Regions from separate parts of the Streptomyces sp. CA2R106 genome, predicted to be linked through region 1. Evidence: riboswitches for the same ligand, from Rfam matches in the RefSeq annotation. Region 1 holds a riboswitch; each other region holds the start of a gene.
What was found. Region 1 has a riboswitch for S-adenosylmethionine ahead of WA788_RS20990 (putative leader peptide). Riboswitches for the same ligand answer to the same signal wherever they lie in the genome.

Region 1 (10,107 bases):
TCGCCGAGGGCCCGGTCTGGGACGGCCCGCGCGAACGGCTGCTGTGGGTGGACATCGACGCCGGACTGGTCCACGAGGGGCGGCTGCGGCCCGGCCGGGTGGAGGTGGTGCGCAGGCACCGCCTCCCGGGCCCGGCCGCCGCGGTCGCCTGCGCCGCCGACGGCCGCCTGCTGGTCGCGGGCCGGTACGGCCTGACGGTGCTGCTGCCCGACGGCACCCGCCGGGCCGGCGCCCGGGTGCTGCCGCAGGGCGCCCCGGCCCGGCTGAACGACGGCGGCTGCGACCCGACCGGGCGCTTCCTGGTCGGCTCGGCCGCGCTCGACGGCCGCCGCGGCGCGGACATCCTGGTCCGGCTCGCGGGCGACGGCCGCCCCCGCCCCCTGGACACCGACCTGACCTGCTCCAACGGCCTGGCCTGGTCGCCCGACGGCACGCTGATGTACAGCGTGGACACCGGCGCCGGACTGGTCCGGGTCCGCGGCTACGACCCGGTGACCGGCCGGGCCGGGCCGCGCCGGGGCTTCCTCGCGGTGCGCGGCGGGCTGCCGGACGGGCTGTGCACCGACCGCGACGGCAACCTGTGGCTCGCGGTGTGGGGCGCGGGCGAGGTGCGCTGCCACGCGCCCGACGCCCGGCACCTGGCGACCGTACGGGTCCCCGTGGCGCACCCGTCGAGCGCGGCCTTCGCCGGGCCCGGCCTCGACACGCTGCTGATCAGCGCGGGCGGGCCCGACGGCGGCCTGTTCGCGGTGCGCCCGGGTGCGCGGGGCGCGCCCCTGCCCGCCTGGGACGGCGTGAGCCGCTGAGCGGGCCCCGGGTCAGAAGGTCGTGGCCGGGTTCAGCTCGGACTTGGTGATGCCGGTGCCGGGCACCCCCCACTTGGCGAAGATCTTCGCGTAGGTGCCGTCGGCGATCAGCTTGTTCACCGCGTCGCGCAGCGCCGGGGCGATCGGCGAGTTGCGGGCGGTGACGAAGCCTACGGCGGTGGTGCTGATCTGGCCGAGGAACCTGGTGCCCGCGATCCGGGTCGCGTCGTACTTCAGGCCGAGGGTCGGGCCGAACATCACATCGACCTTGCCGTTGGCCAGGCCGAGGAAGATCGGCGCGCTGTCGGCGAAGTACTGCACCTTGTAAGGCTTCTTGCCGGCCTTCGCGCAGTCGCCGGCGCCGTCGGTGAGGATCTGCTGGAAGGTCGAGCCGGGCGAGGTGGCGACGGTCAGGCCGCACAGGTCGGTGAGCTTCTTCACCGACGTGAGGGAGACGGTGCGCGAACCGAGGAACGCCTGCCCGTCGTTGAGGTAGGTCGCGAAGTCGACCACCTTCTCGCGTTCCTTGGTGGCGCCGAAGTTGTCCTGGCCGACGTCGTAACGGCCGTTCTGCACACCGGGGATGATCGTGGGGAAGGTGCCGTTCTGCACCTTCCAGGTGACGCCGAGCACCTTGGCGACGGCGTTGCGCAGGTCCACGTCCAGGCCGACGTCCTTGCCGTTGTCCTGGCCGGCGTGCGGCAGGCCCTGCACGCCCGGCTGGAGGGTGGTGCCGAGCGTCAGGGTGCCGCTGGCGCGGACCTTGGCGGGCAGTTCGGCGGTGAGCTTCGGGTCGGCGGTGACGGCGGAGACCACGTCCTGGGTGGGGATCGCGGTCGAACTCCCGCCGCTGGCAGCGGGTTTGGCGCCCGCGTCGGAGGAGGTGCCGGCGGAGTCGCCGGAGGAGCCGCCGCAGGCGGCGAGCAGCGCGAGGGCGGCCGCGGTGGCGGCGGCGGTGGCCGCGAGTCTCACGGAGCGGCGGTGGGAACGGCGTTCGGTGGTCACGGGAGTGCCTTTCGGGGAGACCGGCGAAGGGCGCCGGCGGGTGCGCGGCAGCAGGGGGCCGCGGGGGAGCAGGCGGGGTGCGGGCGGGGTGCGGGCGGAAGAGTCAGAGGACCGCGGCGAGGAAGGAGCGGGCGCGTTCGTGCTGTGGCGCGCTCAACACGTCGGCGGGGGCGCCGGATTCGATGATCCGTCCGCCGTCGAGGAAGACCACGGTGTCGGCGGCCTTGCGGGCGAAGCCGATCTCGTGGGTGACGACGATCATCGTCATACCGCTGACCGCCAGGTCCTGGATCACCGCCAGCACCTCGCCCACGAGTTCGGGGTCGAGCGCGCTGGTCGGCTCGTCGAAGAGCAGCAGCCGCGGGTCCATCGCCAGCGCGCGGGCGATCGCCACCCGCTGCTGCTGGCCGCCGGACAACTGCCGGGGATAGGAGTCCTCCCGGCCCGCCAGGCCCACCCGTTCGAGCAGTTCGCGCGCCCGGGCGGCGGCCTGCTTGCGGGGGACGCCGCGCACCGCCACCGGTGCCTCGACGATGTTGCCGAGCACCGTCAGGTGCGGGAAGAGGTTGAACTGCTGGAAGACCATGCCGACGTCCGCCCGCTGCCGGGTGACCGCGCGCGCCCGCAGCTCGTGCAGCCGCCCGCCGTCGTGCCGGTAGCCGACCAGCTCGCCGCCGATCTCCACGAACCCGGCGTCCGGCCGCTCCAGGTGGTTCACGCAGCGCAGCAGCGTCGACTTCCCGGACCCGGACGGCCCGAGCAGCACCGTGACCTCGCCCTCGCGCACGTCGAGGTCCACACCGTCCAGCACGGTGTGCGCGCCGTAGCTCTTGCGCAGGCCGCGCACCCGCACCAGCGGCCGCCCGTCGGCGCTCATGACAGCCCCGCCGCGGTGGAGGTGCCGGCCGGCCCGAACAGCGGTACGTTCGCGCGGGCCACCTGCCAGAAGCCGCGCGCGGTACGGTCGCCGGGCCGCTCGCTGCCGCGCGCGTAGTGCCGCTCGACGTAGTACTGGCCGACCGACAGCAGCGTGGTCAGGATGACGTACCAGAGGGTGGCGACCAGCAGCAGCGGCATGATCAGGAAGTTCTGGTTGTAGATCAACTGGCTGGAGTACAGCAGGTCCTGGACCGCGATGACGCTGACGATCGAGGTCGCCTTCAGCATGCCGATCAGCAGGTTGCCGGAGGCGGGGATGATCGCGGGCATGGCCTGCGGCAGCACGATCCGGCGGAAGATCCGCCCCTCGCCCAGCCCCAGCGCCCGCGCCGCCTCGCGCTGCCCGCGGTCGACCGACAGGATGCCGCCGCGGACGATCTCCGAGGAGAACGCGGCCACGTCCAGCGTCAGCCCGACGTAGGCGGCCAGCACCCCGCTGAACAGGTGCGCGGTCGAGACGCCCGTGAACTGCGGCCCGAACGGCACCCCCACCGACAACCGCGGGTACAGCGAGGCCAGTTCGTACCAGAAGAGCAGTTGGACGAGCGGCGGGACCGAGCGCACCAGCCAGACGTAGCCGAAGCTCAGCGCGCGCAGCACGGGGTTGCGCGACAGCCGCATCGCGGCGACGCCGACCCCCAGCAGGTAGCCGCTGGCCATCACCGCGCCGGTCAGCCACAGGGTCAGCTCGAGGCCGTGCAGGATCGAGGAGCTGAGGAAGTAGTGGCCGACCACGTGCCATTGGAAGCGCGGGTTGGTGGCCAGGGTGTGGACGAGCATCGCGAAGAGCACCAGCAGCACCGCCGCCGAGAGCCACTGCCCCGGCCGCCGCAGCGGCACGATCCGGGCGGCGAGCAGCGAGGCGTCGGCCGGGCGGACGTCCAGCGCGCGGAACTCCGGGGACGGCGGCCGGTCGGATTTCGGCTCAGCGGGCTGATCGGCTGCGGACGTGGTGGGCCGGTCGGACGCGGGCCGGCCCGCGTCCGCGGGTTTGCCGGGCGCGGTCGGGTCGGGCGGGGGCGGCGGGTGGCCGGGGGCGGCGGTGACCGGCCCGGAGGTGTCGTGCTGGGGCATCGTCGGGGTTCCCGTCTCGTCGGGGAGCGCGGCGGCATCCGGGCATGGCGGCCCCGCGCGGGGCCGGCCGGCCGGGCGGGGCCACCGGGAAGGAGGGCAGGGGCGGGCGGGAGTTCAGCCGGCCGCGCACGCCGGGGAGTGGGCCGCGGCACCGATGGCGCGGCGGTGGGAAAGCGGGAGGTGCGGGAGGTGCGGAAGGAACGGCGGCGGGCCGTCAGCGGGCCGCGGGCGTCCCCGGACACAGGGCGCTGCACACGCGGAGCAGGTCGACATGGCGCCGGACCACCCGGGTCCGGGCGAAGCCGCGGGGACACTGCGCCAGGCCGCGTCGGTCTGCGTCCATGCCCGTCCCCTCGCTGTCTTCGGCGCTGTGGGCGCCGGGCCTGACGGCCGGTGGTACGACCGCGGACACCGGTCGTGGCGGGCCGCGTGACACCGGGCCCGTGCCCTCAGCACGTTAACCGCAGGGCGGCGGCCGGGCAATCCCCCTCGGCGCCCGCCGGATGTGGCGCGGATCGCGTCCGGCGAGGGGGGATTGTGTTCGAACACGGCACCGAGTTACCGTGCTTGCAGGTCATGAGCGTCAGCAACCAAGGCCCTGGCCGGCTGACCGGCAACCCTCCGTCGCGGTGGGGTGCTCCAGGTGACGACCCGGCGGAGCCGACGGCGGCTCGGCAAGCGCGAGCTCGGCAGGCGTGAGCCGATCGAGGCGGGAGGTGCGAAGTGCGCGGCGACAGCGAGCAGTCGACGCCCCCCGGCGTACCCGGCCTCGTCACGTACTCGCGCCGCCACATCGACCTCCAGCGCGTCGCCGGCGCCCTGTGTCCGGGCACACCGACGGCCCGGCTGCCGCGTACCGCCGGCTGAGCCCGCTCCACCCCCCCGCTTCACCCTGGCGCTCTGCGCGCATCCTCCGTCCTTCCGCCGGCCCACCCGGGGACGACGCCGTTCCCGGTGCGGGCCCGTCCGGTTCCCTCCGGCCTGCCCGCCGCCGGCCCCGCGGCCGCCGGTCCGCCGCGTGCGGAGGGGACCTGCGGCCCGGCGCCCTCGTAGGCACCCGATGCCGTACGCACTCCGATCCGTCCACACCCCGACCTCCATGCCCCGGCCGTTCGCCCGCGGCCCGTCCGAGCAGGAAGCGGTACGTCCATGTCCCGATCCACCACCCCCCTCCACCTCGCGGTCGCCCTCGACGGCGCCGGCTGGCACCCCGCCGCCTGGCGGGAGGCCGACGCGCGGCCGGCCGAGCTGTTCACCGCGCGCTACTGGGCCGACCTGGCCGCCGAGGCCGAACGCGGCCTGCTGGACCTGCTCACCATCGAGGACTCCCTCGGCCTCCAGTCGTCCCTGCCCACCGGCCCCGACGAGCGGACCGACCAGGTGCGCGGCCGGCTGGACGCGGTGCTGACCGCCGCCCGGATCGCACCGCTGACCCGGCACATCGGCCTGCTGCCGGTCGCGGTGGTCACCCACACCGAGCCGTTCCACCTGTCGAAGGCGATCGCCACCCTCGACTACGTCAGCACCGGCCGCGCCGGGGTCCAGGTGCGGGTGTCCGCCCGGCCCGACGAGGCCGCGCACTTCGGCCGCCGCACCCTGCCCGGGCTGTCGCTCGACGCGCTGGACACCCCGGACGGCAGGGCGCTGCTGGCCGAGCTGTTCGGCGAGGCCGCCGACTACGTCGAGGTGGTGCGGCGGCTGTGGGACAGCTGGGAGGACGACGCGGAGATCCGCGACGTGGCCACCGGCCGCTTCATCGACCGCGACAAGCTGCACTACATCGACTTCGAGGGACCGCACTTCAGCGTCAAGGGGCCCTCCATCACCCCGCGCCCGCCGCAGGGTCAGCCGCTGGTGGCCGCGCTCGCGCACCGCACCGAGCCCTTCCGCCTGGTCGCCTCCTCCGCCGACCTCGGCTTCACCACCCCGCACGGCATCGGGCAGGCGGCCGCGGTCGTCGGCGAGATCCGCCAGGCGCAGGAGGAGGCCGGGCGGGGCGGCCAGACCGTGCACGTCTTTGCGGACCTGGTGGTCTTCCTCGACGAGGAGCCCGGCCGGGCCGCCGAGCGCCGCGCCCGGCTGGACGCCGAACTGGACGCGCCCTACGCCAGTGACGCCCTGGTCTTCACCGGCACCGCCGCCGAACTCGCCGACCTGCTGCTGGAGTTCGCCGCCACCGGGCTGACCGGCTTCCGGCTGCGCCCCGCGACGCTGCCCTACGACCTGGCCCGGGTCAGCCGCGACCTGGTGCCCGAACTCCAGCGCCGCGGCGCCTTCCGCGAGTCGTACCAGGCCGACACGCTGCGCGGGCTGCTCGGCCTGCCCCGCCCGGCCAACCGCTACGCCCCCGCCTGAGCGACCCGCGCGAAGCCCCAGGAGGCAGACCCCGCATGAGCAGCACCGACCGGACCGGCACACCCGGCAGCAATGGCAAGCCGCGCAAGCAGATCCACCTCGCCGCGCACTTCCCCGGCGTCAACAACACCACCGTGTGGAGCGACCCGGCCGCCGGCAGCCAGATCGACTTCAGCTCCTTCGTCCACCTGGCGCGCACCGCGGAACGGGCGAAGTTCGACTTCCTGTTCCTGGCCGAGGGGCTGCGGCTGCGCGAACAGGGCGGCCTCATCCACGACCTGGACGTCGTCGGCCGCCCCGACACCTTCACGGTGCTGGCCGCGCTCGCCGCCGTCACCGACCGGCTGGGCCTGGCCGGCACCATCAACTCCACCTTCAACGAACCCTACGAGGTGGCCCGGCAGTTCGCGTCGCTCGACCACCTCTCGGGCGGTCGCGCCGCCTGGAACGTGGTCACTTCCTGGGACGCCTTCACCGGCGAGAACTTCCGCCGCGGCGGCTACCTCGCCCAGCCCGACCGCTACGAGCGGGCCCGCCAGTTCCTCACCGCCGTACGGGAGTTGCTGGACTCCTGGCCGGGCGGCGAGGTCATCGCGGACCGGGCGGGCGGCGCCTTCCTGCGGGCGCCGGGACCCGGCCGGTTCGACCACCGCACCACCCAGTTCGACATCCGCGGCCACTTCAACGTGCCGCGCGGCCCGCAGGGCCACCCGGTGGTCTTCCAGGCCGGCGACTCCGAGCAGGGCCGGGAGTTCGCCGCCTCCGCCGCCGACGCGATCTTCACCCGGCACGGCACCCTGGAGGCGGGCAAGGCGTTCTACGCCGACGTCAAGGGCCGCCTCCCGAAGTACGGCCGCACCGCCGAGGAGCTGCTGATCCTGCCCGGCGTGAGCTTCGTCCTCGGCGACAGCGCGGCCGACGCCGAGGAGAAGTCCCGGGTGATCCGCCGCCAGCAGGTCAGCGGGGCCACCGCGATCGCCTTCCTGGAGCGGCTGTGGAACCGCGACCTGAGCGCCTACGACCCGGAGGGCCCGCTGCCGGACGTCGAGCCGCTGACCGACGCCGAGCCGATCGGCCGCGGCCGCGCCGACGCCCACCGCGAGGACCGCGCGCAGACCGCCGCCCGCTGGCGGGCCGTCGCCGAGGAACGCAAGCTCTCCATCCGGGACCTGGTGATCGAACTGACCGGGCGGCAGTCCTTCGTCGGCACCGCCGAGCACGTCGCCGCTCAGCTCGACGCGTTCGTCCAGGCCGACGCCAGCGACGGCTTCATCCTCGCGCCCCACCTCACCCCGGGCGGCCTCGACGAGTTCGCGGACACCGTGGTGCCGCTGCTCCAGGAGCGCGGCGTCTTCCGCACCGAGTACGAGGGCGAGACCCTGCGCGACCACCTGGGCCTGGCCCACCCCGACCGCCCGGGCCCGGTCCGCGCCGGAGCACCGGCCGCGGCCGGTGAGGTGAGGGCCGCGTCGTGAAGTTCCTCGCCATCACCCTGATCGTTCACGCGCCCCACCCCGTCACCGGTGAGCGCAAGTCCACCCGCGCCCGGTTCCAGGAAGTCGTCGACAACGCCCTGCTCGCCGAGGAGCTGGGTTTCGACGGCTTCGGCGTCGGGGAGCGCCACGAACGGCCGTTCATCTCCTCGGCGCCGCCGGTGGTGCTCAGCCACCTCGCCGCCCTCACCTCCCGCATCCGGCTGTTCACCGCGGTCACCACGCTCAGCCTGCTCGACCCGGTACGGGCCTACGAGGACTACGCCACCCTCGACCACCTCTCCGACGGCCGGCTGGAGCTGATCGTCGGCAAGGGCAACGGCTCCGCCCAGCGCGAGCTGTTCCACGTCACCACCGACGACCAGTGGGACCGCAACGCCGAGAGCTACGAGCTGTTCCGCACCCTGTGGCGGCAGGACCGCACCACCGCCCGCCCGCGGTTCCGGCCCGCCCTGGAGGAGGCCGAGGTGTGGCCGCGGCCGTTCCAGCAGCCGATCCGGGTCTGGCACGGCAGCGCCACCAGCCGCGAGTCGGTCGACCTCGCCGCCCGCTACGGCGACCCGCTGTTCTCCGCCAACGTCACCAACCCCATCGAGCCCTACGCCGAGTTGGTGCGCTACTACCGGGAGCGGTGGGCGCACTACGGCCACGACCCGGCGCTCGCCACCGTGGGCGCGGGCAGCGCCGGCTACTACGCCGCGCGCACCTCGCAGGAGGCCCTGGCCGCCTACCGCCCCGTCTTCGAGGGCCGGCTCGCGTTCTCCAAGCGGCTCGGCCTGGAACCGGTCTTCCCGACCCTGGAGGACTTCGTCGCGCGCAGCTCGGCGCTGATCGGCAGCCCGCAGCAGATCATCGACAAGGTCCACCGCTACCACGAGCAGTTCGGCCACAGCGTGCTCCACCTGCACGCCGACGCGGACGGCCTCACCGACACCCAGCACCGCGACGCGCTCGCGCTGTTCCAGTCGGACATCGCGCCGACCCTGCGCCGGGACATCCCCGACCCACCGTGGCCCTGGGGCCCGGTCGGCGCCCCGGCCGCGCCCGACCCCTCCGCGCCGACGTCCGACCCCGCCGCGGCCCCGTCCGCGGCCGCCTGACAAGGAGCATCCGTGGCCCCCACCCCGCTCGCCGTCCTGGACCTGGTGCCGATCTCCACCGGCTCCAGCGCCGGCCAGGCCCTGCGCAACAGCATCGACCTCGCCCGGCAGGCCGAACAACTCGGCTACACCCGCCACTGGTTCGCCGAGCACCACCTCAACCCCGGGGTCGCCGGCACCTCCCCGGCGGTGGTGCTCGCCCTGACCGCGGCCGCCACCTCCACCATCCGGCTCGGGTCGGGCGCGGTGCAGCTCGGACACCGCACCGCGCTGTCCACCGTCGAGGAGTTCGGGCTGCTCGACGCGCTGCACCCCGGCCGCTTCGACCTGGGCCTGGGCCGCTCCGGCGGGCCGGTCCCGCCCGCGGCCGGCCGGCAGCCCGCGCTCACCGCCACCACGCCCGTCGTCGACGGCCGCACCCCGAACGGCCTGCGCATCCCCGCCCGGTTCGCCCCCGAGAAGCTGCTCACCTCGCCCCGCTTCGCCCTGCACCAGCGCCTGATGACCCTGCCCGGAGCCCAGCCGCAGCCCTACGCCGAGCAAATCGCGGACATCCTCGCGCTGCTCGGCGGCGACTACGCCACCGAGGACGGCACCGCCGCCCACGTCGTCCCCGGCGAGGGCGCCGACCTCCAGGTGTGGATACTCGGCAGCAGCGCCGGGATCAGCGCCCAGACCGCCGGCGCCCACGGGCTGCGGTTCGCGGCGAACTACCACGTCAGCCCGGCCACCGTACTGGAGGCCGCCGAGGGCTACCGGGCGGCGTTCGTGCCGTCGGCGGAGCTGGACCGGCCGTATGTGAGCGTGTCCGCCGACGTCGTGGTGGCCGCGGACGAGGGCACCGCGCGGGAGCTGGCCGCCGGCTACGGCCCGTGGGTGCGCAGCATCCGCACCGGCGCGGGCGCCATCCGCTTCCCCACCCCCGAGCAGGCCCGCGCCCTCGCCTGGAGCGACGAGGACCGGGACCTGGTCGCCGACCGGGTCGAGACGCAGTTCGTCGGGACGGCGCGGCAGGTCGCCGACCAGCTGGAGACGCTGCGCGACGCCACCGGCGCCGACGAACTGCTGATCACCACCATCACCCACGATCACGCGGACCGGGTCCGCTCGTACCAGCTGCTGGCCGAGGAGTGGACGCGACGATGACGACGACCAGGGCGCAGCGCAGGGACGAGCGGCACGACGGGCGCGGTGCCCGCCAGCCGGCCCGTCCGCCCGCCGCCGTCCACCGCGACGACCCCGTCCACCTTGACGACCCCGCGCACCGCGCCGACCCCGCCGCCCGGCCGCCGCACCCCGACCGGCCGCAGCGCCGGCTGCCCACCGGGGAGGAGG
Region 2 (10,107 bases), on a different contig from region 1:
GTGCACCCCGCCGGAGGCGTACCCGGGGCCGCGCGCTCGTGGCCGGACATCCTGGGCGCCCTGATCCGCCGCGACGACCTCAGCTCCGCGGAGACCGCGTGGGCGATGGACTCGATCATGAGCGGCGAGGCCACCGACGCGCAGATCGCCGGCTTCGCGGTGGCGCTGCGCAGCAAGGGCGAGACGGTCGCGGAGATCGCCGGGCTGGTCGAGGCGATGTACGCGCACGCGACGACGATCGAGGTGCCCGGCCCGACCGTGGACGTGGTCGGTACCGGCGGCGACCGGTCGAACTCCGTGAACATCTCCACGATGTCGGCGATCGTGGTGGCCGGTACCGGCGCGCGGGTGGTGAAGCACGGCAGCAGGTCCGCGTCCTCCAAGAGCGGCGCGTCCGACGTGCTGGCCGCACTCGGCGTGAACCTCGACCTGCCCGCGCGGCGCGTCGCGGAGGTCGCCGTGGAGGTGGGCATCACCTTCTGCTTCGCGGTCCGGTTCCACCCGGCGCTGCGCCATGTGGCCGCCGCGCGCAGCGAGTTGGGGGTGGCGACGCCCTTCAACTTCCTCGGCCCGCTGACCAACCCGGCGCGGGTGCGGGCGCAGGCGACCGGCGTCGCGGACCTGCGGATGGCGCCGATCCTCGCCGGGGTGCTCGCCGAACGCGGTTCCTCGGCGCTGGTGTTCCGCGGTGACGACGGGCTGGACGAGCTGACCACCACCGCGACCTCGCAGGTGTGGGTGGTCAAGGACGGCAAGGTGGAGCACACCGGGTTCGACCCGCGGGACGTCGGCCTGGAGCTGGTGCCGGTGGAGGCGCTGCGCGGCGGCGAGGCCGGGTACAACGCGGAGGTGGCCCGGCGGCTGCTCGCCGGTGAGCGCGGGCCGGTGCGGGACGCGGTGCTGCTCAACTCCGCGGCGACGCTGACCGCGTTGGGTGCCACCGGCGGCGGCACCCTGGAGGAGCGGATCAGCGCCGGCCTGGTCCGGGCGGCGGAGTCGATCGACTCGGGCGCGGCGGAGGGCGTACTGGAGCGCTGGGTGGCGGCGACCCGGGCGTAGCGAAGAAGCGCGGGCGCACGGCGCCGTCCACTTTCCGGACGGGGTCTTGCGCCCGCGCCGCCGTATGGCACAATCTTGTCCCAGGTCACGAGTGACAGCGCAAAGGCCCCGGCTCGCTGTCCGGCAACCCTCCGTCCGAGGCGGGGTGCCCCGGGTGATGACCAGGCTGTGATGCAGCGAGGCTCACAGCAAGCCGGACTGGGGAGTTCTTTCATGAGCAAGCGAATGCGTTAGGGCCTGTCGGCCCCGGTTCTGCCACCAGCAATTCCGCCCGATCACCTCTGCACCGCGCCGTCCGCGCGGCCGTTCCCGGCCGCCGCTTCGTGGTGTTTTCGCCTGCCTTCCGCCGGGAGTTCGCCTTGACCACCGCCGCCACCTCCGCCGCCCGCACCAGCACCACCAGCACCACCAGCACCGCCAAGAGCACGGTAGGGGTCGCCGCCACCGCCACCGCCACCGCCATCAGCGAAGGCGCCGACGCCGACTGCCCCACCTGTACGTCCGCCCCGCTGCCCGTACTCGGCCGGGACGTGCGGGTGCCGCTCGTCACCGGTGGGGAAGTGGGGTACGCCGCGCTCGACTACGCCGCGAGCGCCCCCGCGCTCCAGCGGGTGTGGGACGACGTCGCCGCCTACGCGCCGTACTACGGCAGCGTGCACCGCGGCGCCGGCTACCTCTCGCAGCTGTCGACCGACCTGTTCGAGCAGAGCCGCGAGACCGTCGCGGAGTTCCTGGGCTGCCGCCCGGACGACGAGCTGGTCTTCACCCGCTCCACCACCGACTCGCTCAACCTGCTGGCCGCCGCCCTCCCGGCCGGGACCCGCGTCTACGTCTTCGACACCGAGCACCACGCGGCCCTGCTGCCCTGGCAGCGCGTCGAGGGCGGGCAGGTCGTGTACCTGCCCGCGCCGCGCACCCCGGAGCAGGCCGTCGCCTCCCTGGACGTGGCGCTGCACGGCGCCCCCAAGGGCCCGAAGCTGGTCTGTGTGACCGGCGCGTCCAACGTCACCGGCGAGATCTGGCCGGTGCGCGAACTGGCGGCCGCCGCACACCGGCACGGCGCCCGGATCGTGCTGGACGCCGCCCAGCTCGCCCCGCACCACCCGGTGGACATCACCGCGCTCGATGTCGACTGGGTGGCCTTCTCCGGGCACAAGCTGTACGCGCCGTTCGGCGCCGGGGTGCTCGCCGGGCGGGCAGACTGGCTGCGGGACGCCGAGCCGTACCTCGCCGGGGGCGGCGCCACCCGCAAGGTCGCCCGCTCCGGTGACGAGCTGTCCGTGGAGTGGCACTCCGGCACCGCCCGGCACGAGGCCGGCTCGCCGAACGTGATCGGCGCCTACGCCATCGCGTCGGCGTGCAAGGCGCTCACCGAGGCGGGCTTCGACACCCTTGTCACCCGTGAGCGTGAACTGCTCGCCCGGCTGCGGGACGGCCTCGCCGCCTTCCCCGAGGTGCGGGTGCTCTCGCTGTTCGGGTCCGGCTCGGCCCGGGTCGGCGTGCTCTCCTTCGTCGTGCGCGGCTGGAACTCCTCCCACTTCGCGGCGGCGCTCTCGGCGGAGTACGGGATCGGTGTACGGGACGGGCTGTTCTGCGCGCACCCGCTGGTGCGGACCCTCCTGGACACGGAGCCGGACGAGCCGGGGGAGTGCGGCGCCCCCGACGCCGAGCCCGGTGAGCGCTCCCTGAACGCCGTCCGGGTCAGCTTCGGCGCGGGCACTCCCCAGGAGCACATCGACCGCTTCCTCGGGGCCGTCGGCACCCTCGTCCGCGAGGGCGCCGCATGGAGCTACCGCACCGAGGCGGGCCGCTGCGTCCCCGTCCGCTGACGGACGGCGCGCTCCACGAAGGCGCGGGCGGCCAGGAGTACGGGCAGCCAGGAGTACGGGCGGCTAGGAGTCCAGCCCGATGGAGAACGCGGCCTCCAGGTCGTGCTGGGAGTACGTCCGGAACGCCACGTGCGTGTCGGTCACCTCGACGCCCGGGATCTTGGAGATGCGCCCGGGGATGATGTCGGCGAGGTCGTCGTGGCGGGCGACCCGCACCAGGGCGACCAGGTCGTAGGTCCCGGTCACCGAGTACACCTCGCTGACGTGCTCCAGAGCGGCGATCGACTCGGCGATCTCGGGGATCTGGTCCACTGAGGTCTTGATGAGCACGATCGCGGTGATCACGGCTGGACGTCTCCTCGGGTGGGTGCGATGACGACGCTCACCTTACGCCGTGGCCGGTAGCAGACCCATGCGCACAGGAAGCCGAAGGCGAAACCGACCACGTGCGCGAGGTAGGCGACGCCGGGCCCGCCCTGCGCGGTCTGCGCGGCCAGCCACTGGAGCACGAACCAGAAGCCGAGCACCACCCACGCCGGGAAGCGCAGCGGCACGAAGAACAGGAACGGGAACAGGCTGGTCACCCGGGCCCTGGGATAGAGGTAGAGGTAGGCGCCCAGGGCCCCGGAGATCGCCCCCGACGCGCCGACCAGGCTCTGGGTGTCCCCGCTGTTGGCGAAGGCGAACCCGTAGGCGGCGAGGTAGCCCGCCGCGAGGTAGAACAGCGCGAAGCGCACCCGGCCCATGCGGCTTTCCACGTTGTCCCCGAAGACGTAGAGGAAGAGCATGTTGCCGATCAGGTGCAGCCAGCCGCCGTGCACGAACATCGAGGTCAGCACCGACAGGAACGGCACCTTCGGGAAGGCGCCCGGGGTGCGGCAGCCCGCGGGCAGGTCGAGTTGCGCGACCGGGGTGCGGCCGTGGAACAGCTCGCTGGGGATCACCCCCCAGCGGTCGAAGTACACCGCCTGCGCGCACTGGAGCGCGTGGCCGCTGCCGTAGAGCCGGACGAAGCCGGAGACCGGGCCGGCCAGGAAGACCGCGGTGCACAGGGCGATGAGCGCGTAGGTCACGACCGGACGGCGGCGGACCGGGTTCTTGTCGTACACCGGGATGACCATGCACCGATCATGACGGAAGCGGACCAACCGGCAGGGAACGCCTCGCCGCAGCGCGCCGTGCCTCCAAGGCCGTAGGGTGACCGGGGCACACACGCCCGTCCTGATGGGTAGGGGTGAGCCGAGGCCCGCCCCCGTGGACGCACCGAGACGAGAGAGGTGCCCGAGCCGATGACGGTTCCCCTGCCGACCGCGACCACCAGGTGGCGCTGCACCCTGTGCGGCAACCTGACGAGGTTCGACGTCACCCGTTCGACCCGGGTGGTCGAGTACGTCCACCTCGACCTGGGCGGCGAGCCGCGCACCGAGGAGACCGAGGTGCTCAGCGAGACCGTGGAGTCCGTGCGCTGCCGGTGGTGCAACGCGGTCGACCAGATCGAACTGGTGGACCGTCCCGGCAAGGACGTGACGGACGGTCCCGCACAGGGTTGAGTCCTGTTGCGGGGACAATGGAAGCAGCAGGCGACGGCCGGAGGGATCGAAGGAGGCCGGGAGGGCGCCGAGGAACCCGACAGGGAGTGACTGGTGGATGGTAACGGCGGCCGACCGCTGCCCGACGAGGAGCTCGCGCCGGGTCCCGGCGAGCCGACGCTCGACCGGCCGCTGCCCGAGGGCGTGCGCCACCGGGTGGTCGCCATCGCCGCCGACGCTTTCGGCGGGTTCACCTTCCCCGAACTGCCGGTGTCCCTGCGCCCGTACGCCCGTTTCACCCCCACCCGCCGCGTGAAGTACGCCGGGACCGCGCTCGCCGCCGCCCTGGAGTCCGACGCCGCGTTCCGGCAGAAGGTCGCCGGGCGGCTGCGCGAGGCGCAGCCGGAGCTGACCGGCGCGCTCGACGCCGGCACCGCGCCGCCGGCCGCCGATCCGCTGGACGTGGCCGCGGCGGCGTACCTGCTGCGCCCGGAGGGCTGGGCCAAGCTCGTGGCGACCGCGGGCGAGGAGGTCCAACGGGCCGACGCCGAGCGGGCCGACGAGGAGGCGGTGCGCGAACTCGCCCGGCTGCGCGAGGAGGTGGCCGCGCTCCAGGCGCAGGTCCGCGCGGACGCGGCCCGCGCCCGCGGCGAGCTGGACGCCGTACGCAAGGAGGGCGACGCGCTGCACCGCAAGCTGCGCGCCGCGCACAGCGACGTGAAGCGGGCGGAGTCCGCGCAGCGCAAGCTCCAGGCCGAACTGGACGAGGTCCGGGCGGCCGCCGCGCGCGAGCGCGCCGCGGCCGAGAGCGAGGCCCGCCGGCTGCGGACGAAGCTCACTGAGGCCGAGGCGGCCGTGGAGGCCGGGCGGCGCGCGGTGCGCGAGGGCCGCAGCGTGGAGGAGGTCCGGCTGCGGCTGCTGCTGGACACGGTGCTGGACGCGGCGGCCGGGCTGCGCCGCGAGTTGGCGCTGCCGCCGCGCGACACCCTCGGGGTGCGGCCGGCCGACACCGTGGACGCGGTGGCGCCCGGGGCGTTCAGCGCGCGCGACATCGCCACCAGGGCGCTGTCGGACACCGACCCGGCGCTGCTGGACCAGCTCCTCGCGCTGCCGCAGGCGCACCTGGTCGTCGACGGCTACAACGTCACCAAGACCGGTTATCCGGCGCTGCCGTTGGAGAAGCAGCGGCTGCGGCTGCTGGGGGGCCTGGCGGCGCTGGCCGCGCAGAGCGGCGCGGAGGTCACCTGCGTCTTCGACGGCGCCGACCTGGACATGCCGGTGCTGCTCGCGCCGCCGCGCGGGGTGCGGGTGCTGTTCTCCAAGGCCGGTGAGACCGCGGATGAGTTGATCCGGCGGCTGGTGCGGGCAGAGCCGCCCGGCCGGCAGATCGTGGTGGTCTCCGCGGACCGCGAGGTGGCCGACGGGGTGGCGAAGGCCGGGGCCCGCCCGGTGGCGTCGGTGCTGCTGCTCAAGCGGCTCGCCCGGGTCTGACGGCGCCAACTCACCGTCGTTTTCCGGCCGTTCGGCGGGGGCGCGGTGCGCGGGCCGGGCCGGCGGGCGGTGGCCGGTGTTCACTTGCGCACGACCGTCAACGCTGCGTTCGGTGACCCTCACCCCATGTGCAAGGTGCGTAAAGAATATGCGATGCGGTCGAGATTTTGCCTACAAGGATTTGAACCGATCACAGTCCGGTCACTAAGGTCGGGGCTCGTACCTCCGCGCAGTCGATCATCCAACCCGGGTGACGCTCGGAGGCCGCCCGCCAGTGAACCGGTAGGCGGCTGAAGGAAGAAGGAGACCGCCTTCGTGGCGTCCCACCGTCGTCCCAAGCCGGCAAGCCGCATGCGCGTCACCGTACTGACCGCCACCGCGGCGGCAGCGGTCGCGCTGTCCTCGCAGGCCGCCAACGCAGCGCCCGCCAAGGAGTCCGTCAAGGACGCCAAGTCCAAGGTCGACGCGCTGTACGACCAGGCCGAGCAGGCCACGCAGAAGTACGACGCGGCCAACGAGAAGCTGACGTCGCTGCAGAAGGACGCGTCCAACCTCCAGGACCAGGTCGCCCGCCAGCAGGAGAAGCTGAACAAGCTGCGGGACAACATCGGCGCGATCGCGGCCTCGCAGTACCGCAGCGGGGGCATCGACCCCTCGCTCCAGCTGTTCCTTTCCTCCAACCCGGACGACTACCTGGACCAGGCGAGCTCGCTCGACCAGATCACCTCGCTCCAGGCCGGCGCGCTCCAGCAGTTGGAGAGCGCGAAGCAGACGCTTGACCAGGAGCGGGCCCAGGCCGCCGCGAAGCTCGCGGAGGTGCAGAGCACCCGCGCGGACCTGGCGAAGAACAAGAAGGACGCGCAGACCAAGCTCGCCAAGGCGCAGACGGTCCTCAACAGCCTGACCGCCGCCCAGCGCGCGCAGATCGCGGCCCAGGACGCGGCCGCCGCCAGCCGGGCCAGCTCCCGGGTGGACCTCGGCAACGCCAAGGCCGCCAGCGCCCTCGCGCAGGCCGCGTTCGACGCCGCCAAGACCAGGATCGGCGACCCGTACTACTACGGCGCCACCGGGCCCAGCCAGTTCGACTGCTCGGGCCTGACCTCCTGGGCCTACGCCCAGGCCGGGGCCTCCATACCCCGCACCTCCGAGGAGCAGGCGAACGCCGGCACCCGGATCTACAGCGCCTCGCAGCTCGAAGTCGGCGACCTGGTCATCTTCTACGGCGACTTCCACCACGTCGGGCTCTACGCGGGCAACGGCATGGTGCTGCACGCCCCGAAGCCGGGCGCGGTCGTGCGCTACGAGGCGATGAGCGACATGCCCTTCGAGTTCGGCGTGCGGATCTGACGCACCGCACCACCCCGCAGCAACCGAGCGGCCGCTCCGTACCCCGGAGCCGGCCGCTCGCTTCTTCGCCCCGCGAGCTCCGCGAGCCCCGCGACGCGCCCGACTCCCGTACGGCGGACGGGTGATGAACACCTTGCCGAGCGGGCGGGCGGCGGGCGCGTGACCTGCGGTTCACGCGCGCGACGCAGCGGACGGCCGCCGGGGACCTTTGAACGGTGCGCCACGACGCGATTACTGTCAGCGTTCGTGGCTTCTCATCGACGCACCCCGAAACCGGGGCTTCGCACCTCCAGGGTCACCGTGCTGTCGGCGGCGGCCGCTGCAGCGCTGTCGGGCGGCGCCGCCCAGTTCGCGTCGGCCGACCCCGCCGGCGGGGCCGCCCCGGACGCCGCGACCCAACTCGACCGCCTTTATCAGCAGGCCGAGCAGGACACCCAGAAGTACGACGCCGCGCAGGAGACCGCCGAGCGGCTGCGCGGCGAGGTGGCCGACCTCCAGGACCGGGCCGCGCGCGGCCAGCAGCGGGTCAACGCGCTGCGCGACGACCTCGGCGCGGTCGCCGCCGCGCAGTACCGCGATGGCGCGGTGGACCCGACGCTGGCGCTGCTGCTGTCCGACCGGCCCGGCCAGTACCTCGACCAGGCGGCCGCGATCGACCGGCTCGGCGCCCGGCAGGCCGCTCAGCTGGCCGAACTCCAGGAGGCGCAGCGGGTGCTGCGGCAGGAGCGGGACCAGGCGGCCGGCAAACTCGCGGAGTTGCGGAGCACCACCGAGCAGCTCCAGCGCCGCAAGGCCGGCGTCCAGCAGGCGCTGGCCACCGCCCGGACCGTGCTCCACTCGATGCCCGCGTCCGCGCAGGCCGCCTACCGCGACGGCGACGGCTCGGTGCGCGCCTCCCGGGACCAGGCGCTGCCGCCGCTGCTGGACCTGCCGGCGTCCTCCGGGCGGGCCGCGCTCGCGGTCGCCGCGGCCCGCCGGATGCTCGGCGCGCCGTACGTGTGGGGCGCCACCGGGCCCGGCTCGTTCGACTGCTCCGGGCTGATGCAGTACGCGTACGCGCAGGCGGGGGTGGCGCTGCCGCGGACCTCGCAGGAGCAGATGAACGCGGGGCAGCACGTCCCGCTCAGCCAGGCCCGGCCCGGGGACCTGGTGATCTACCGCTCCGACGCCAGCCATGTCGCGATGTACGTCGGCGGCGGCCGGGTCATCCACGCGCCCTACCCGGGCGCGCGAGTGCGCTACGACCCGGTGGGGATGATGCCGATCACCGCGGTCACCCGGCCCTGAGGGCGCGCCGGACCGGCCGGGGCGCCGGGGGACCGGCGGTCGGCGGGTAATACGATCGCGGAATGGCTGGCGGGGTGCGCGGATCGCGGGTGGTGCGGGGGATCGCGGCCGGGGTCTGCGGGGCGGTGCTGGCCGCGGGGTGCACGTCGGGTGCGGCGAAGCCGAGCGCGGGGGAGTCGGTGGCGGCGGCCGCGCGGACGCTGCTGGCGCAGCGGTCGCACGCGGTGGTCCAGCGGGACCGTGCGGAGTTCCTGGCGGGGATCGACCCGAAGGCCACCCGGTTCCGGGCACGCCAGGTGAAGGTGTTCGCCGACCTCGCCGACGTGCCGCTGGCGGCGTGGTCGTACGAGGTGGTGCGGACCGGGGCGTTCGCCCTGCCGCCGAGCGCGGACGGCAGCGCGCGGACGGCGGTGGAGGTGCGGCTGGAGTACCGGCTGCGGGGATACGACAGCCGGCCGGTGGTCTCGACGGCGTACCTGACGGTGGCGCGGCGCGCGGGGCACTGGTACCTGGCCGGGGACGACGACGGGGCGGCGAGCGGGCACCGTACGGCGGTGCAGATCTGGGACCAGGGGCCGGTGCGGGTGGTGCGCGGGGCGCACAGCCTGGTGCTCGGGCTCGGCGACGTGCGGCGGCTGCGCGGGTACGCCGAGGACGCGGACCAGGCGGTCCCCGAGGTGCGGCACGCCTTCGGGTCGGGCTGGCCCGGAAACGTGGTGGTGGAGGCGCCCTCGACGCTGGACCAGATGGCGGCGCTGCTGTCGGCCGACCCGGCGGACTACCGGGGCATCGCTGCGGTCACGACCGGCGAGGGCGGCGGGAACACGGCGGCGCCCGCGGACCGGGTGGTCCTCAACCCGGCGGCGTTCGGCGAACTGTCCGCGTTCGGGCGGCAGGTGGTGCTCACCCATGAGACGACGCACGTCGCCACCCGGCTGTCCACGACCGCGTCCACTCCGCTGTGGCTGTCGGAGGGCGTCGCGGACTGGGTGGCCTACCGCGACTCGGGCCGCACCGCGCGGGAGATCGCGCCGGAGCTGGCCGCCGACGTCAGGGCCGGCCGTACGCCCGCCGCGCTCCCCACCGCCGCGGACTTCCGCTCCGACGCGAAGGACCTCGCGCAGGCGTACGAGGGCGGCTGGCTGGCCTGCCGGCTGATCGCCGACCAGTGGTCGCCGCAGACGCTGACGGCGTTCTACCGCGCGGTGGCGCAAGGTGGCACGCTCGACGCGCACCTGCGGGCCGCGCTCGGCATCGGGTCGGCGCAGTTCACCGCGCGGTGGCGGTCCTACGTGGAACAGGAGCTGGGGTGACCGGGGTGAGCGGACAGGACACGGGCGGCGCGCACGGCGAACCCGCCGACGCGGGGCCCGACTTCACCGCCGAGCAGGTCGCCCGGGGGCGGGAGCTGCGGCGGCAGGTGCTGCCCTTGTCGCTGGCCTCGTCCGCGGTCGCGCTCGCGCTGATGCTGGTGCTCGGCCTGACCTCGGGCGGGGCCCGGCTGGTCGCGGCGTTCGGGGAGAGCTGGGCGGTGCGGGTGGCGGGCGCCGCGGTGACGCTGGTGG
Region 3 (10,107 bases), on a different contig from region 1:
CGTCCTCGACGAGCCGACCCGAGAAGGATGAACGAGCCGCACATGACCGACCAGTACACCGCGCTGCGCCGGGAGTTGGACACCCTCACCACCGAGGCGTTCCGCCCCGAACTCGCCGAGATCGACCGGCGCTCCACCCTGGAGATCGCACGCCTCATGAACGGGGAGGACCTCACCGTGCCGGCCGCGGTCGCCGGGCAGCTCCCGCAGATCGCCACCGCCATCGACGGGATCGCCGCCCGGATGGGCCGCGGCGGCCGGCTGGTCTACGCCGGCGCGGGCACCGCCGGACGGCTCGGCGTGCTCGACGCCAGCGAGTGCCCGCCGACCTTCAACACCACGCCGGGACGCGAGGTGGTCGGTCTGATCGCGGGCGGCCCGGAGGCCATGGTCACCTCGGTCGAAGGAGCCGAGGACAGCAAGGAGCTGGCCGCGGCGGACCTGGACGCGCTGGCGCTGACCGAGGCCGACAGCGTGGTGGGGATCTCCGCGTCCGGCCGCACCCCGTACGCGATCGGCGCCGTGGAGTTCGCCCGGCGGGCCGGCGCGCTGACCGTCGGGCTGGCCTGCAACGCCGGCTCGCCGCTGGCCGCGGCGGCCGACCACGGCATCGAGGTCGTGGTGGGCCCCGAACTCGTGGTCGGCTCCACCCGGTTGAAGGCCGGCACCGCGCAGAAGCTCGTGCTCAACATGCTCTCGACGATCACGATGATCCGGCTCGGCAAGACCTACGGCAGCCTCATGGTGGACGTCCGCGCGTCCAACGAGAAGCTGCGGGCGCGCTCGCGGCGGATCGTCGCGCTGGCCACCGGGGCCGCCGACACCGCGATCGAGGAGGCGCTCAGCGCGACCGACGGCGAGGTGAAACCGGCGATCCTCACCCTCCTGGCGAAAGTGGACGCCGCCGAGGCGGCCCGCCTCCTCACCGCCTCGAACGGCCACCTGCGCAAGGCGCTCGACGCGGCGACCTGAAGGCGGTACCGGCCCCGGCGGGCTCCGGTCCGGGAGGATGATGGGGGCATGAGCGATCTCAATGAAGTGGCCGTGACCACGTTGGCGGGCGAGGCGAGCACCTTCGGGCAGTTGACCGGCGGCAGCGCCGCGCTGGTGGTCAACGTGGCGAGTCAGTGCGGGCTGACCCCGCAGTACAGCGCGCTGGAGGAGTTGCACAAGGAGCTGTCGGGGCGGGGGTTCACCGTCGTCGGGTTCCCCTGCAACCAGTTCGGCGGCCAGGAGCCGGGGACGAGCGAGGAGATCGCGGAGTTCTGCTCCACGACCTACGGTGTGACCTTCCCGATGGCCGGCAAGATCGAGGTCAACGGCCCGGGCCGGCACGCGGTGTACGACGCGCTGACCGCCCGGGCGGACACCGCGGGCGAGGCGGGCGACGTGCAGTGGAACTTCGAGAAGTTCCTCGTGGACTCCTCGGGCCGGGTCGTCGGCCGCTTCCGCCCGGGGGTCACCCCGGACGACCCCGAGCTGCGCACCGCGATCGAGGCCGTGCTCGCGGGCTGACCCCGCCCGGGGACACCACGCCCGGACGCGACGGCGCCCCCTTCCCCGCGTAGGGAAGAGGGCGCCGTCGTGGTGCGAAGGACGCTGACCGCTTGAGGATCAGAAGTCCATGTCACCGCCGGGCATGCCACCCGGAGCGGCGGCGGCAGCCGCCTTCTCGGGCTTGTCGGCGATGACGGCCTCGGTGGTGAGGAAGAGCGCGGCGATGGAGGCCGCGTTCTGCAGCGCGGAGCGCGTCACCTTCGCCGGGTCGATGATGCCCTCGGCGACCAGGTCGACGTACTCGCCGCTCGCCGCGTTGAGGCCGTGGCCGGGGGTCAGGCTGCGCACCTTCTCCACCACGACACCGCCTTCGAGGCCGGCGTTGACCGCGATCTGCTTCAGCGGGGCCTCCAGGGCGATCTTGACGGCGGCAGCGCCGGTCGCCTCGTCACCCTCCAGCTCCAGCTTCTCGAAGACGGCGGTCGCCTGGAGCAGGGCCACGCCGCCACCGGCGACGATGCCCTCCTCGACGGCGGCCTTGGCGTTGCGCACCGCGTCCTCGATGCGGTGCTTGCGCTCCTTGAGCTCGACCTCGGTGGCGGCACCGGCCTTGATGACGGCCACGCCGCCGGCCAGCTTCGCCAGGCGCTCCTGGAGCTTCTCGCGGTCGTAGTCCGAGTCGCTGTTCTCGATCTCGGCGCGGATCTGGTTGACCCGGCCGCCGACCTGCTCGCTGTCGCCGGCACCGTCGACGATGGTGGTCTCGTCCTTGGTGATGACGACCTTGCGGGCGCGGCCCAGCAGGTCCAGGCCCGCGTTCTCCAGCTTGAGGCCGACCTCTTCGGAGATGACGGTGCCACCGGTGAGGATGGCGATGTCGCCGAGCATGGCCTTGCGGCGGTCACCGAAGCCCGGAGCCTTGACGGCGACGGACTTGAAGGTGCCGCGGATCTTGTTGACCACCAGGGTCGACAGGGCCTCGCCCTCGACGTCCTCGGCGATGATCAGCAGCGGCTTGCCGGACTGCATGACCTTCTCCAGCAGCGGGAGCAGGTCCTTCACTGCGGAGATCTTGGAGTTGACGATCAGGATGTAGGGGTCGTCGAGCGACGCCTCCATCCGCTCCAGGTCGGTGGCGAAGTAGGCGGAGATGAAGCCCTTGTCGAAGCGCATGCCCTCGGTGAGCTCGAGCTCGAGCCCGAAGGTCTGCGACTCCTCGACGGTGATGACGCCTTCCTTGCCGACCTTGTCCATGGCCTCGGCGATCAGCTCGCCGATCTGGGTGTCGGCGGCGGAGATGGAGGCGGTGGAGGCGATCTGCTCCTTGGTCTCCACGTCCTTCGCCTGCTCCAGCAGCGCGGCGGAGACGGCCTCGACGGCCTTCTCGATGCCCCGCTTGAGGGCCATCGGGTTGGCGCCGGCGGCTACGTTGCGCAGACCCTCCTTGACCAGGGCCTGGGCCAGGACGGTCGCGGTCGTCGTGCCGTCACCGGCGACGTCGTCGGTCTTCTTCGCGACTTCCTTGACCAGCTCGGCGCCGATCTTCTCGTACGGGTCCTCGAGCTCGATCTCCTTGGCGATGGACACACCATCGTTGGTGATCGTGGGAGCGCCCCACTTCTTCTCGAGGACCACGTTGCGGCCCTTGGGGCCGAGGGTGACCTTGACGGCGTCGGCGAGCTGGTTCATCCCGCGCTCAAGGCCGCGCCGTGCCTCCTCGTCGAACGCGATGATCTTGGCCATGGTGAAGTGTCCTCCGCGGACTGGGTTGTTTGCGCTCGGGACCGTGTGGTGCCCGCGACGGACGGCCCGCCGGCCGCCGGTTCCTTCCCGACGTCCGCACGGCCCTCACCGACCCGGCCCTGCTGTCACTCTCACGTGGAGAGTGCTAACGCCAATGATTAGCACTCACCCCCTGCGAGTGCAAGCGGTTCACCCCGGGGGCCGAGCCGCGTACAGGGTTGCCCCCGCGCCCGGCGGCGCCCGCAAGACGCCCGCTGGGCACCCGCAGGACGCCCGCTGGACGCACAGGAGCCGCCTCCCGCGGACGGGGGCGGCTCCTGTGTACTGCCGAGGTCGCGTCGATGGTCGAACGCGCCGTGAAGTCAGCCGGCGAGGCGGACCATGTCCGCCTGCGGCCCCTTCTGACCCTGCGAGATCTCGAACTCGACCCGCTGGCCTTCTTCGAGGGTGCGGTACCCGTCCATCTGGATCGCGCTGTAGTGGACGAAGACATCCGCACCACCGTCGACCGCGATGAAGCCGTAGCCCTTCTCCGCGTTGAACCACTTGACGGTGCCCTGAGCCATCCCTAACTCCCCTATTGCTGGCCCTATCGCGGCCCCGCACTTCGCGGGCCCGGGTCAGACCTCACCCGCCCGCGGAACCCGTGCCTTTGACAGGTGGGAACCCTGGGGGGCGTGCGCCGGAACGCGTCGACCGCGGCTGAATGTATCTGCACGGATGCCGTCTGCAACAGGTCAATCGGACGAGAATTCTGGGCGCGACCCATCGGAAATCGCCTGAGAAATAACGATAAGGCAGGGCAAGCCGGGCCGGACATAGCGGACGAAAAGGAGAATTCGCTCGTGAATTTGGCGATAAATCGCCGTGGCCGCGCCACACCTGGGGTCCATGCCACGGGATTGCCTACGGCAACTGTACAACTCTTCAACTACCGCTCCGGCACACGCATGCCCCGCTCACCCGAAGGGGTGAACGGGGCACAAACCGCCCGAATCCGGAACCGCCGCCCAACTCCCGCTGGGCGGCGGCCGGTTCACTCGGCGACCGGCGGGCAGATCCGGTGGCCGGCCGGAGGTTCAGCCGCCTGCGACCGCGGGAATGATCGAGACACTCGCGCCGTCCGGCACGACCGTCTCGAGCCCCTGGGAAAACCTCACGTCGTCGTCGTTGACATACACGTTCACAAAGCGGCGCAGCTTTCCCGCGTCGTCGAGCACGCGCGCCGAAATTCCCTTGTGATCGCGCTCCAGGGAGTCGATCACTTCGGCGAGGGTGGCACCCTCGGCCGGCACCTCGGCCTGGCCGCCGGTGTAGGTGCGGAGAATGGTGGGGATACGTACGGAAGCACTCATGCGAGGCCAGCCTCTCGGAATGCGGCAAGGGTCGGGCGGATGGTCGCGGTCGGCCCGGTGGTCGGCGCCACCGCGTCCAGGGTCTTCAGTCCGTCGCCGGTGTTGAGCACGACGGTCTCGGTGGCCGGGTCGAGCTGCCCGGACTCGATCAGCTTCTTCAGCACACCGACGGTCACCCCGCCCGCGGTCTCCGCGAAGATGCCCTCGGTCCGCGCCAGCAGCTTGATCGCGTCCACGATCTGCGCGTCGTCCACGTCCTCGACGGCCCCGCCGGTACGCCGGGCGATGTCCAGCACGTACGGGCCGTCCGCGGGGTTGCCGATCGCCAGCGACTTGGCGATGGTGTCGGGCTTCACCGGCCGTACGACGTCGTGCCCGGCCTTGAAGGCCGTCGACACCGGGGAGCACCCCTCGGCCTGGGCGCCGAAGATCTTGTACGGCTTCTCCTCGACCAGGCCGAGGGCGATCAGCTCCTTGAGGCCCTTGTCGATCTTGGTGAGCTGGGAGCCGGACGCGATCGGGATGACCAGGTTGTCCGGCAGCCGCCAGCCGAGCTGCTCGGCGATCTCGTAGGCGAGCGTCTTGGAGCCCTCGCCGTAGTACGGGCGCAGGTTGACGTTGACGAAGCCCCAGCCCTCGCCGATCGGGTCGCCGATCAGCTCCGAGCAGAAGCGGTTCACGTCGTCGTAGCTGCCCTCGATGCCGACGAGTTCGCCGCCGTAGACCGCGGCCATCACGACCTTGCCGGCCTCCAGGTCGTGCGGGATGAAGACGCAGGAGCGCAGGCCCGCCCGGGAGGCGGCGGCGCCGACGGCGCCGGCCAGGTTGCCGGTGGAGGAGCAGGACAGCGTGGTGAGGCCGAAGGTGCGGGCGGCCTCCAGCGCGATCGCGACCACCCGGTCCTTGAAGGAGTGGGTGGGGTTGCCGGAGTCGTCCTTGACGTGCAGGCCGCCGGTGATGCCCAGTTCGCGGGCGAGGTTGTCGGCCTTGACGAGCTTGGTCCAGCCCGGGTTCAGGTTGGGCTTGCCGGCGACGCCGGCGGGCACCGGCAGCAGCGGGGCGTAGCGCCAGATGTTGGTCGGGCCGGCCTCGATCCGGGCGCGCAGCGCCTCGGGGTCACCGGTCGGCAGGTCGTAGGCCACTTCCAGTGGCCCGAAACACTCCAGGCACGCGAAGACCGGGCTCAGCGGGTAGCGGGTGCCGCACTCCCGGCAGGACAGCGCCGCGGCCGGGCCGAACGGTGCGGGGGCGGCATCGGCACCCTGGGTGCCGGCAGCGGAGTCGGTGGTGCTTGCGACGGTTTGCGCAGCCATGACAGGCGAGGCCCTTTCTCCTCATCTTCCTCGCACGCGGGCGCGTCACGAGACGGAATTGGCACCTTCCCCACCGTGCGTGACCTCGCGGTCGGCGGGAGGGTTGCCGGGGCTTCTACGGGCCGTTCCCTCTGCCCCTCTGGATGAGCGGTATGGCGACCGGGTCGGTACGGACCGGGCCCGTCGCGTTTGTGCGCGTCACGCCCCCGGCATGCGGTGGCGTCACGCGTTGTTCAAGACTGTAACCGACACAGGTGACGGTTGAGGTAGCCGTCCGCACCGCGAGATGGATCACACGCCCGGTCCGGAGCGTGCCGAGGGAGAGGACTCACGTGCTCGACGAGGTGGAGCGCTGGCTGCGCCGCCGGTCCTGGTCGGCCGCCCAGCGGCCGCTTGACCTGCTGCTCGCCGCCAAGCGCGCGGCCGGCGACCGGGGCACGGTCAGCGTGGTGCTGCCGGCGCTGGACGAGGAGGCGACCGTCGGCGCGATCGTGGCGGCGATCCGCCGCGACCTGATGTCCGCCGCGGCGCCGCTGGTGGACGAGGTGGTCGTGGTCGACTCCGGCTCCACCGACCGCACCGCCGCGGTCGCCGCCGCGGCCGGGGCCCGCGTGGTCGGGCGGGACGCGATCCTGCCCCGGCTGCCGGCCCTGCCCGGCAAGGGCGAGGTGCTGTGGCGGTCGCTGCTGGTCACCCGCGGCGAGATCGTCTGCTTCGTCGACGCCGACCTGCGGGAGTTCGACGCCCGTTTCGTCTCCGGGATCGTCGGGCCGCTGCTCACCGACCCCGCGGTGCAGCTGGTCAAGGCGATGTACGACCGCCCGCTGGAGACCGGCGGCACCGTGGTGCCCGCCGGCGGCGGCCGGGTCACCGAACTCGTCGCCCGCCCGCTGCTCAACCTGCACTGGCCGCAGCTGGCCGGCTTCGTCCAGCCGCTCGGCGGGGAGTACGCCGCCCGCCGCTCGCTGCTGGAGCGGCTGCCCTTCCCGGTCGGCTACGGCGTCGAACTCGGCATGCTGATCGACGCGTTGGGGCTCGTCGGGCTCGACGGGCTCGGGCAGGTCGACGTCGGGGTGCGGCACCACCGGCACCAGGACGGCCAGGCGCTCGGGCGGATGGCCGCCGCGATCTACCGCACCGCCCAGGTCCGGCTCGCCCGCGGCCAGCTGGTCCGCCCGCACCTCACGCAGTTCGGCCGCGCCGGCTCCGCCTTCGTACCGCGTACCCACCCGGTCGACACCGAGGAGCGCCCGCCGATGGCCGACCTGCCGGAGTACCTCGCCCGCAAGGCGGCGTAGGCACGGCGCCGGGGGCCGCCGCCGCGGGCAAAGAGTGCCGCCGGCACGTTTGAGCTGCGCGGCAACCGGCAAAGCTGCGGGCATGGAGGGATCTTCGCAGGGTGCCCGGATTCTGGTCGCGTCGAACCGCGGCCCGGTGTCGTACACCGTGGAGGGCGACGGCAGCCTGGGGAGCCGCAGGGGCGGCGGCGGGGTCGTCTCCGGGCTGAGCGCGATCGGCCCGGACGCGGGTGCCGTGTGGGTGTGCGCGGCGCTGTCGGACGGCGACCGGGAGGCGGTGCGCCGCGGGGTCGCCGAGCCCGGGGTGCGGATGCTCGCGATCCCCCCGGAGGTCTTCCACGCGGCGTACAACGACATCGCGAACTCGGTGCTGTGGTTCGTGCACCACCTGCTCTACCAGACGCCCTTCGAGCCGCTCTTCGACGAGGAGTTCCACGGCCGCTGGGCCGCCTACGAGGCGTACAACGAGGCGTTCGCCGACGCGCTCGCCCAGGAGGCGGCCGAGGGCGCCGCCGTCCTCGTGCAGGACTACCACCTCGCGCTGGTGCCCGCGCTGCTCCGCGAGCGCCGCCCCGACCTGCGGATCGGCCACTTCTCGCACACCCCGTGGGCCCCGCCGGACTACTTCCGCCTGCTGCCCGACGACGTGGCCGCGCGCCTGCTCACCGGCATCCTCGGCGCCGACCGGGCCGGGTTCCTCACCCACCGCTGGGCCGCCGCCTTCGCCGCGTGCTGTGCCGACGTGCTCGGCGCGGAGGTGGCCGCGGACGGCGGCTCGGTGACGTACCGGGGCCGCACCACCCGGCTCGGCGTGCACGGTCTGGGCGCCGACGCGGAGTTCCTGCGCGAGCGCGCCCGGCGGCCCGACGTGGACGAGCGGATGGCGGCACTGCGGGCCGAGGCGGGTCCCGGCCGGCGGCTGATCGTGCGGGTGGACCGCACCGAGCTGTCCAAGAACATCGTGCGCGGGCTGTACGCCTACCGGCGGCTGCTGGTGGAGCACCCAGGCTGGCGCGAGCGCGTGGTCCATGTCGCGTTCGCCTACCCCTCGCGGCAGGACCTGGCGAGCTACCGGGAGTACACCGAGGAGGTCTCCCGGGTGGCCGCGGCGGTCAACGAGGAGTTCGGCACCGCGGGCTGGACGCCGGTCATCCTCAAGGTCGACGACGACTTCGCCCGCTCCCTGGCGGCGTACCGGCTGGCCGACGTGGCGCTGGTCAACCCGATCCGGGACGGGATGAACCTGGTCGCCAAGGAGGTGCCGGTCGTCTCCGACCAGGGGGTGGCGCTGGTGCTGTCCCGTGAGGCGGGCGCCTTCGAGGAGCTGGGCGACGACTCCTTCGTGGTCAATCCGTACGACATCCGCGCGACCGCAGTCGCCCTCAACGAAGCGCTGACGCTCCCCGAGGCCGAGCGCGCCGACCGTTCCAAGCGGCTTGCCGCGGCAGCCACCGCGCTGCCGCCCAGCCGCTGGTTCCTCGACCAGCTCCAGGCGATCGGCGGCTGACCGCTTTTCGTTCCGCGGCGCCCTGGTGGGGGCCGGTCAGCCGAGTTGGTCGGCCAGGTGTTCCAGCAGGTGGACGACGCCTGCCGGGCCCGCCACGGTCAGGTCGGCCCGCGCCAGCAGCTCCGCGGGGGTCTCCTCGGCGCCCGCGCTGGCCACCAGCAGGCCCGGCGTGCCCTGGGCGCGCAGTTCTCCGACGGCGGCGTACGCGGCGAGGTCGCCGAGGTCGTCGCCCGCGTAGAGCACGCTGCCCGCGCCGGTCTCGCGCAGGAAGCCGGTGAGCGCCACCCCCTTGTCGACACCGGGTGGCCGCAGCTCCAGGACGTAGCGGCCGGGCTCGACCACCAGGCCGTGCCGCACGGCGAGTTCGGCCAGCGGCGCGCGCAGCGCCTCGAACGCGGCGTCGGGGTCCTCGGTGCGGCGGGTGTGCACGGCGACCGCGCGGCCGCCCTTGTCCTCGATCCACAGGCCCGGCCACTCCCCCACCTCGGCGAGGAAGCCGGGCAGTTCGGCGCGCACCGCGGTGACCCCTTCGGGCGCGGGCGGCGCGTGCACCTCGCCGCCGCGGGCGTCCCAGCGCTCGGCGCCGTAGTGGCCGAGGACCACGAGGTGCTCCAGTCCCGGCACCCCGGCGAAGCCGCCGTACCGCACGGCCACGTCGGCCGGGCGGCCGGTGAGGATGACCGCGGCCGCCAGGTGCGGGGCCAGCCGCGCCAGCGCGCCGGCCGCCCCCGGGTGCGCCCGGGCCTGCTCCGGGTCGGCCACGATCGGGGCGAGGGTGCCGTCGAAGTCCAGGGCGACCACCGCGCGGCCCGGCTCGGCGAGCAATGCGGTCAGGCCCGCCCGGCCCTCGGCGGTCCGTGGGGTGAAGGTCTCCGCAGCAGCCATGCCCCGAGCCTAGCGGCCCGGCGGTTTCACGCGGCTGCTCGGGCGGGGGGAGCCGGGTCCGCGTCAGCGGTTCTCGGCGTGCCGCTGCCGGGTGCGGCGCCAGCGGTTGACGGTGGCGGGGGCGGCGCGCAGCGCGCGGGGGTCGTCCAGGAGGGCGTTGAGCAGCTGGAAGAAGGCCGTCGGGGAGATGCCGAGCCGCTCCCGGATCGCCCGGTCGCGCGGGCCGGGCCCGCTCCAGCTCCGCCCGGCCAGCTCCAGCACCGCCAGGTCCCGCGCGGACAGCTCAGCGCCCGCCGCATCCGCAGCCCCCGCCGCGCCCGCCGCATCCGCGGCCCCCGCCGCGCCCGTCTCCTGCGCCTCGCCCTCGGCCACTGTGCCGCCCCTCGCCCGCTGGCCCGCCCGCCCGGCCGCTCCGCTACTCCGACTCGGAGGTGAGCCCCTGCCCGTCCTGCGTCTCCGCGTAGTTCTGCAACTGCGACAGTACGGTCTTCGGGTCGCCGTGCACCGCG

Region 2: another riboswitch for S-adenosylmethionine. It lies ahead of WA788_RS09370 (aminotransferase class V-fold PLP-dependent enzyme); the one in region 1 lies ahead of WA788_RS20990 (putative leader peptide).
Region 3: another riboswitch for S-adenosylmethionine. It lies ahead of thrC (threonine synthase); the one in region 1 lies ahead of WA788_RS20990 (putative leader peptide).

The regions. Positions count from the first base shown of each region.
Region 1 is NZ_JBAGKC010000014.1:136,211-146,317, forward strand. It holds gene WA788_RS20970 (SMP-30/gluconolactonase/LRE family protein) at 1-806, shown strand, start outside; gene WA788_RS20975 (ABC transporter substrate-binding protein) at 819-1,778, opposite strand; gene WA788_RS20980 (amino acid ABC transporter ATP-binding protein) at 1,915-2,688, opposite strand; gene WA788_RS20985 (amino acid ABC transporter permease) at 2,685-3,824, opposite strand; SAM riboswitch class IV at 4,397-4,511, shown strand; gene WA788_RS20990 (putative leader peptide) at 4,548-4,691, shown strand; gene WA788_RS20995 (LLM class flavin-dependent oxidoreductase) at 4,974-6,179, shown strand; gene WA788_RS21000 (NtaA/DmoA family FMN-dependent monooxygenase) at 6,215-7,654, shown strand; gene WA788_RS21005 (LLM class flavin-dependent oxidoreductase) at 7,651-8,772, shown strand; gene WA788_RS21010 (LLM class flavin-dependent oxidoreductase) at 8,785-9,918, shown strand; gene WA788_RS21015 (flavin reductase family protein) at 9,915-10,107, shown strand, end outside.
Region 2 is NZ_JBAGKC010000004.1:366,151-376,257, reverse strand. It holds gene trpD (anthranilate phosphoribosyltransferase) at 1-1,059, shown strand, start outside; SAM riboswitch class IV at 1,143-1,260, shown strand; gene WA788_RS09370 (aminotransferase class V-fold PLP-dependent enzyme) at 1,521-2,888, shown strand; gene WA788_RS09365 (Lrp/AsnC family transcriptional regulator) at 2,952-3,233, opposite strand; gene WA788_RS09360 (rhomboid family intramembrane serine protease) at 3,230-4,009, opposite strand; gene WA788_RS09355 (hypothetical protein) at 4,178-4,438, shown strand; gene WA788_RS09350 (NYN domain-containing protein) at 4,529-5,908, shown strand; gene WA788_RS09345 (C40 family peptidase) at 6,224-7,255, shown strand; gene WA788_RS09340 (C40 family peptidase) at 7,502-8,542, shown strand; gene WA788_RS09335 (hypothetical protein) at 8,605-9,855, shown strand; gene WA788_RS09330 (M48 family metalloprotease) at 9,861-10,107, shown strand, end outside.
Region 3 is NZ_JBAGKC010000001.1:335,146-345,252, reverse strand. It holds gene murQ (N-acetylmuramic acid 6-phosphate etherase) at 43-972, shown strand; gene WA788_RS01555 (glutathione peroxidase) at 1,021-1,515, shown strand; gene groL (chaperonin GroEL) at 1,615-3,240, opposite strand; gene WA788_RS01545 (cold-shock protein) at 3,603-3,806, opposite strand; gene WA788_RS01540 (ubiquitin-like small modifier protein 1) at 4,320-4,595, opposite strand; gene thrC (threonine synthase) at 4,592-5,908, opposite strand; SAM riboswitch class I at 5,927-6,058, opposite strand; gene WA788_RS01530 (glucosyl-3-phosphoglycerate synthase) at 6,241-7,206, shown strand; gene WA788_RS01525 (alpha,alpha-trehalose-phosphate synthase (UDP-forming)) at 7,289-8,713, shown strand; gene otsB (trehalose-phosphatase) at 8,750-9,598, opposite strand; gene WA788_RS01515 (DUF3263 domain-containing protein) at 9,662-9,970, opposite strand; gene WA788_RS01510 (ABC transporter substrate-binding protein) at 10,014-10,107, opposite strand, start outside.